DNA from 2 places in the Microbacterium wangyouchuni genome. Region 1 is predicted to be linked to the other one. Evidence: predicted binding sites of a transcription regulator. Region 1 holds the regulator's gene; the other holds the start of a gene.
The links. The regulator LexA, encoded in region 1, represses DNA repair genes until DNA is damaged. The targets are predictions, from matches to a motif close to TCGAACANNTGTTCGA.

Region 1 (3,406 bases):
GCCGACCAGAAGGTCGAGCAGGTGGTGACGCTGGCTCGCGGACTCTCCGAGGGGCGCGCCGCGATCCAGGACGCGTTGGATGCTGCATCCGCAGCCCTTGTCGACCGTGGAGATGCTCCGGGGGTACGAGACGGTGTGGTGCGCTCACGTGAACTCGACGAAGGCGACTTCTCACGGGTGCCGTACGAACAGCGTGAGGGCGCGCAGGACGAAGCACTCGACCTGCCGGCACTGCCGCTGACGACGATCGGCTCCTTCCCGCAGACCGGCGACATCCGACGCGCCCGAGCGCAGTACATTCGCGGCGAGCTTTCGCATGATGAGTACGAAGAGTTCCTACGCCGCGAGGTTGACACGGTCATCGAGCTGCAGGAGAACCTGGGGCTGGATGTGCTGGTGCATGGAGAACCAGAACGCAACGACATGGTGCAGTATTTCGCGGAGAACCTCGACGGCTTCGCGGTGACCGAGCACGGCTGGGTCCAGTCGTACGGCTCGCGCGCCACCCGGCCATCGATCCTCTGGGGGGATGTGTCGCGTCCTGCCCCGATCACCGTGGGATGGTCAAGCTACGCGCAGTCGAAGACGGCGAAGCACATGAAGGGGATGCTCACCGGTCCGGTGACGATTCTCGCGTGGTCGTTCGTTCGCGACGACCAGCCGCTGCAGGCGACCGCCAACCAGGTCGCGTTGGCTCTCCGTGATGAGATCAGCGACCTGGAGCACGCCGGAATCCGGATCATCCAGGTCGATGAGCCCGCGCTGCGGGAACTGCTGCCGCTGAAGAAGCATGATCAGGCGGCGTACCTGGAATGGTCGGTGGCATCGTTCCGTTTGGCGACCGGTGGGGCGGCGCCAGCGACACAGGTGCACACGCACCTGTGTTACTCGGAGTTCGGCGTGGTGATCGATGCGATTCGTGCACTGGATGCTGATGTCACCTCGATCGAGGCGGCCCGCAGCCGAATGGATGTGGTGACAGACATCGCCGAGGTGGGCTTCACCCACGGCATCGGGCCGGGTGTGTACGACATCCACTCACCCCGCGTTCCCACCACCGACGAGATTGAATCATTGCTGCGTCGGGCCGTCGATGAGATCCCGACGCGTCAACTGTGGGTCAACCCCGACTGTGGATTGAAGACTCGAGGCTACGAGGAGACGACCCAGTCGCTGCAAAACATCGTCGAGGCGACGCGCCGCGTGCGCGCCGAGGTAGCGGTGACCGCCTGACGCCGGACAGTCCGCGCTCTCCGGAGTCTTACTGCACCGAGAACGCAGAGACCGCCCTTCCCCAGGCCGGGGAAGGGCGGTCTCTGCGTTGTGGATCAGATGAGCGGCTCAGACCGCGCGCAGCACCGCCACGACCTTGCCGAGCACGACGGCGTCGTCGCCGAGGATGGGCTCGAAGGAGGAGTTGCGAGGGAGCAGCCAGGTGTGGCCATCGCGCTGGCGGAACGTCTTGACGGTCGCTTCGCCGTCGAGCATCGCGGCCACGATCTCACCGTTCTCTGCGGTGTTCTGTGTGCGGATGACAACCCAGTCGCCGTCGCAGATGGCGGCGTCGATCATCGACTCGCCGGAAACTTTGAGCATGAACAGATCGCCCTTGCCTACGAGCTGACGGGGGAGCGGGAAGATCTCCTCCACCTGCTGGTCGGCGGTAATCGGCACGCCGGCGGCGATCTGGCCGACCAGAGGAACCATCGCGGCATCCCCGACGGGCGTGCTCGTATCTGCGGGGCTTTCGCTGCTGGTACCGGGCAGATCGATCAGCACCTCCATGGCGCGCGTCTTACCGGGGTCGCGGCGCAGGTAGCCGCTGAGCTCGAGCTGGCCCAGCTGATGCGTGACGCTCGAGAGTGACTTGAGGTTCACGGCATCGCCGATCTCTCGCATACTCGGCGGGTAGCCGTGCTTTGCGATCGACGTCTGAATGACCTCGAGGATCGCCAGCTGCTTCGGGCTGAGGTTCTTGCGCCGACGTGTGCGCGGTGCCCCCGGGTCAGGGGCTGAGTTATCGCTCATGAGTGGCTCCTTTGTGCGCGCTGCCGATGCTCGTCTTCGAATGTCTGAGGTCCGTGATGGTGTGTCTCTATCGAAACCGTATCCGAGAAACGGTCACATTCGGAAGATCTGTTCGAGCGTGTCGGTGAAATTCACGGTGAGGTTTCGAATAAGTCTTGACAGATGTTCGAATTCGAAGATACATTCGGTACGTAGCTTCGCATTCGCCGCTCCCGGCCGAGTGGTGAATGCGAACGCTACGCCAAAGAGGCAGAGGAGAAACTCATGAGCACCATCAGCATTACCGCCCCCGCAGTCCGCCCCGTCCGCGCCACGACGCGCCTGCGGCTGACGACGCGCGGGCGCCGCGTGCTGCTTGCTCTTGCTGCCCTGCCGCTGGCCGCCGGGATCGGATTCGCCGCGCTCAGCGGAGGATCAGCGCTCGCATCCGGAGAAGCCGCCGAGCCCGTGCAGTTCGAGAGTGTGACAGTGCTGCCCGGTGACACTCTCTGGTCGATCGCGGAGTCAATCGCACCGGGTGCCGATCCGCGTACGGTGATCGATGACATCCAGCAGCTGAACCTGCTGGGCGGCGGATCGCTGCAGTCTGGTCAGAGCCTGGCCATCCCCGCGCAGTACACCAACTGAACCCAGCATTAGCATGGGAGGGTGACTGCTTCTCTTGACGACTTACCTCTTCGTGACGATCTTCGCGGGCTGACACCCTACGGCGCACCTCAGGCTCCGCTTCCGGTTGCGTTGAACGTCAATGAGAATACTCATCCCGTTCCCGACGAGGTGGCCAGCGACATCCTCGATGACATCGCTGTCGCATTGCGCGACGTGAACCGGTACCCCGATCGCGAGTTCACGACGCTGCGTGAGGGTTTCGCCGAGTATCTCGGTCACGGACTCGACGCCACGCAGATCTGGGCTGGTAACGGCTCCAATGAGGTGCTGCAGCACATCATGCAGGCCTTCGCAGGTCCTGGACGCACCGTGTTCGGGTTCGCACCGACGTACTCGATGTATCCGCTGCTCGCGCAGGGCACCGGGGCACGCTGGGTCACGGGCACCCGCGAACCCGACTACACGTTGACGGCAGAAGATGCCGCAGCGCAGGTCCGCGAGGCAGACGCCGACGTCGTGCTGCTGTGCCGCCCCAACAACCCGACGGGAACTCCTCTCGGTCTTGACGTGATCGAAGCGGTCTACGAGTCTGCCCGTGGCGTGGTCATCGTCGATGAGGCCTACTGGGAGTTCGCGCCTCGCGAAGCGCAGTCTGCCCTCACTCTTTTGCCTGGGCGTCCCCGCTTGGCGGTATCGCGCACGATGAGCAAAGCGTTCGCATTCGCCGGGGCTCGGGTGGGCTACCTGGCAGCGGACCCTGCCTTTATCG
Region 2 (3,406 bases), on a different contig from region 1:
AGTACTGCTTCTTTGTCCATCTGGGCAAGACAGCCACCCACGGCGATCTGCATGCCCTCTTTGCGCCGCTTCACCGAGGCGAGGTGGCCGAGGGTTCCGTAGAGCTTGCCTGCGGCGTTATCGCGGACAGCACAGGTATTGATGATGACGACATCGGCTTCAGCGCCGCTGTCTGCTCGGAGGTATCCGGCGCTTTCCAGCGAGCCGGACAGGCGCTCGGAATCGTGCACATTCATCTGGCACCCGAACGTGCGCACTTCGTAGGTTCGCTGTTGTCCGTCTGCGTCGACGGCCGCCGACGAGGCCGTGATGATCGTCGGTTCACTGCGCGGAGTAATCATGGTGCAACCATTCTACGAGCGGAAACCGGGACTCTCTCCGAAGCCGGGAAGATCGTCACTCCGAATCGACGAAACGCACCCCGCTGGGCCGCGTGCCCAGGGACGCTTCGGTCAGCGCCGTCCGCGCAGCCGTCATGGCGACAGAGCCGCCGTACCCCCGGCGTGCCAGCTGCCCGACAAGCCGGCGCAATGCTGTCTCGAAGTCCAACCGTGACAGCGAGCGCGCCTTCGTTCGCGCGAACTCCAGCGCGCGTTCGGCATCATCGTCGGGAAGCTCGCCCAGGGCAGCGTCGATGACATCACGACGGAGGCCGCGCTGTGCGAGCGAACGGGACAGCGCGATGCGCCCCTGGCCCTTGCGTTCGATGCCAGAGGTCACCAGTTGCTCGGCAAGGGCCGCATCGTCCAGGTAGCCGCGTCGACAGAAGTCATCGATCACATCATCGATCTGCGCAGAATTCAGTTCGTTACCGCGAAGTATCTGGCGTGCCTCGGAGAGGGAGAGAGAACGCGCACGCAGCTTGCGCACGAGTGCCTCTTCGGCAGTGCTCCGAGCTTCGTCGTGCTCGCGGTCGTCGCGGTCGTCGTTCTTGTCGCGCTCGTCGTCAATGTGTGTTTCGCTACCGCCTTCAGCGTGAGCTCTCCGCACAGGCAAGCTCGACGCCGGAACAAGCTTCCCGCCGAACAGCGGGATCACGGGGGCGAGGTCTGACTCGCCCCCGTTTCCGTCAGCCATGATCAGGCCGGACGACGCTGTGCGAGTTCATCAGCAGTCGCAGGCGCCTCTTCTGCCTTCGCGCCACCGATGCCGAGCTTCTGCTTGATCTTCGTCTCGATCTCCAGAGCGATGTCAGCGTTCTTGATCAGGAAGTTACGGGCGTTCTCCTTGCCCTGTCCCAGCTGATCGCCCTCGTAGGTGTACCAGGAGCCCGACTTCTTCACGAGAGCGTGCTCAACACCGAAGTCGATGAGACTTCCCTCACGGGAGATTCCCGTGCCGTACAGGATGTCGAATTCTGCCTGCTTGAAGGGCGGAGCCATCTTGTTCTTCACGACCTTGACCCGCGTGCGGTTACCCACAGCCTCGGTGCCGTCCTTCATCGTCTCGATGCGACGAATGTCGAGTCGCACCGAAGCGTAGAACTTCAGCGCCTTGCCACCGGCCGTGGTCTCCGGCGAACCAAAGAAGACACCGATCTTCTCGCGCAACTGGTTGATGAAGATCATCGTGGTGTTCGTCTGGCTCAGACCACCCGTGAGCTTGCGTAGTGCCTGCGACATGAGCCGTGCCTGCAGGCCCACGTGAGAATCACCCATCTCGCCCTCGATCTCAGCACGCGGCACAAGAGCAGCCACCGAGTCGATGACGATGAGGTCGATGGCGCCAGAGCGCACGAGCATGTCAGCGATCTCGAGAGCCTGCTCACCGGTGTCTGGCTGCGAGACGAGAAGAGCATCGATGTCAACACCGAGCTTCTTCGCGTACTCCGGGTCAAGTGCGTGCTCAGCGTCGATGAAAGCGGCGATGCCGCCGCCACGCTGCGCGTTCGCGATAGCGTGCAGCGTCAACGTTGTCTTACCCGACGACTCAGGGCCGTAGATCTCTACGATGCGGCCACGCGGGAGACCACCGACGCCAAGAGCGACGTCGAGGGCGATGGAGCCTGTCGGAATGACGGCAACCGGCGCGCGCTCGTCGCTACCCAGTCGCATGACCGAGCCTTTTCCGAACTGCCGGTCGATCTGGGCGAGAGCTGAATCCAGGGACTTCTCGCGGTCTGCGGATGATGCCATCATGTGCTCCTATTTGTTCGCGTGGTGCCGCCTGTAGGCTGTCGCGGCCACCCCGACTGGGGCGAACTCTCCGACAAGGCGTATGGTTTTTCGGCCTGTCTTCACCGTAGAAGGGGGCTCAGACATTGCGTCGGAAATCCCAGGAACGGTGGAAAACGTCGCCTCGAAACCATGTGTGCAGAACACTACGCGCACTTCGAACAGATATTCGACGACACGCCGAATCTGTGTCGACTTGTATCGGACGTCGACTCAGCTCTTTCGCGGCTCCATCCGGCCAGCACCGTAACGACGGTTCGCCGGAACATCGGTCGCATCGCAGAGTGCGAGCCAGATGTCACGTGGTGCCACACCAGCATCCAGCGCTTCCGATGCAGTGCGGTTGCCGATCGCGTCCAAGACGAGGTCCGTCGTCAGATTCGAAGCCCTCGCACCGAACTCAATTTGGACAGCTCGAAGAAACTCACTACGTCGCATCGACGGCGATCAGTGCAGCGAGAGCTCGGGCTCGATCGATGCGACCAGGTCGTCCGGAACAACATCAGGGAACACCTGGATGCCTTCAAGAACAGAGATGCGGTCGCCGACCTCGCGCATGATCATCGAGATAGGGACGTCGAGTGCCTCAGCAACCGAAGCGAGAATCTCGCTGGAGGCTTCCTTCTGCCCTCGCTCAACCTCGCTGAGATATCCGAGCGCAACGGAAGCCTTGCTCGCAACCTGCCGGAGCGTACGCCCCTTCTGCAGGCGGAAGTCCCTCAGCACATCGCCGATTTCCTGTCGTACAAGAATCATCGGAACCTCCCCTCCATTTCCTTGCCCGGAGCCACTTGCGAATGGATCGCCAGTCTAACCCGATGCGTTAGGAAAAACGCTACCCTTTCACGCTGTGCTTTGCTTGTGAGCACGCCTGTCATTGACACATTGATAATAACCGGCATCGAGGCAGGACTATTCCCGCAGCCGTTCCCGTACGGCCTGAATCGCCGCTTCCACGCTCTGAGCGCGAATCGCTGCTCGGTCTCCGGGGAATCGAAAGGCAAAGGAGCTGACGCGACCGCCAACGGCCACTCCGATATGCACGGTGCCCACAGGTTGGCCATCGGGCGAATCGGGCCCGGCGATCCCGGTCGTCGACACACCGACATCCGCCGGTCGTCCGTCAACTTGGACGGCTCCACAGACCCCCAGCGCCATCTGCTCCGCGACGGTCGAATGCACGGGTCCGTGTTCCTTCAACAGCTCCGCGTCCACGTTGAGCAGCGATGCCT

Region 2: the regulator LexA is predicted to act here: its motif matches at 2,332-2,347, upstream of recA (recombinase RecA).

What each region holds. Positions count from the first base shown of each region.
Region 1 covers NZ_JBPTMA010000005.1:241,215-244,620, forward strand. The annotation lists gene metE (5-methyltetrahydropteroyltriglutamate--homocysteine S-methyltransferase) at 1-1,233, shown strand, start outside; gene lexA (transcriptional repressor LexA) at 1,342-2,028, opposite strand; gene ACSS7Z_RS12565 (LysM peptidoglycan-binding domain-containing protein) at 2,293-2,655, shown strand; gene ACSS7Z_RS12570 (histidinol-phosphate transaminase) at 2,677-3,406, shown strand, end outside.
Region 2 covers NZ_JBPTMA010000004.1:414,250-417,655, forward strand. The annotation lists gene miaB (tRNA (N6-isopentenyl adenosine(37)-C2)-methylthiotransferase MiaB) at 1-341, opposite strand, end outside; gene ACSS7Z_RS11215 (regulatory protein RecX) at 397-1,077, opposite strand; gene recA (recombinase RecA) at 1,080-2,135, opposite strand; gene ACSS7Z_RS11225 (DUF3046 domain-containing protein) at 2,388-2,612, opposite strand; gene ACSS7Z_RS11230 (helix-turn-helix domain-containing protein) at 2,622-2,930, opposite strand; gene ACSS7Z_RS11235 (CinA family protein) at 3,087-3,406, opposite strand, start outside.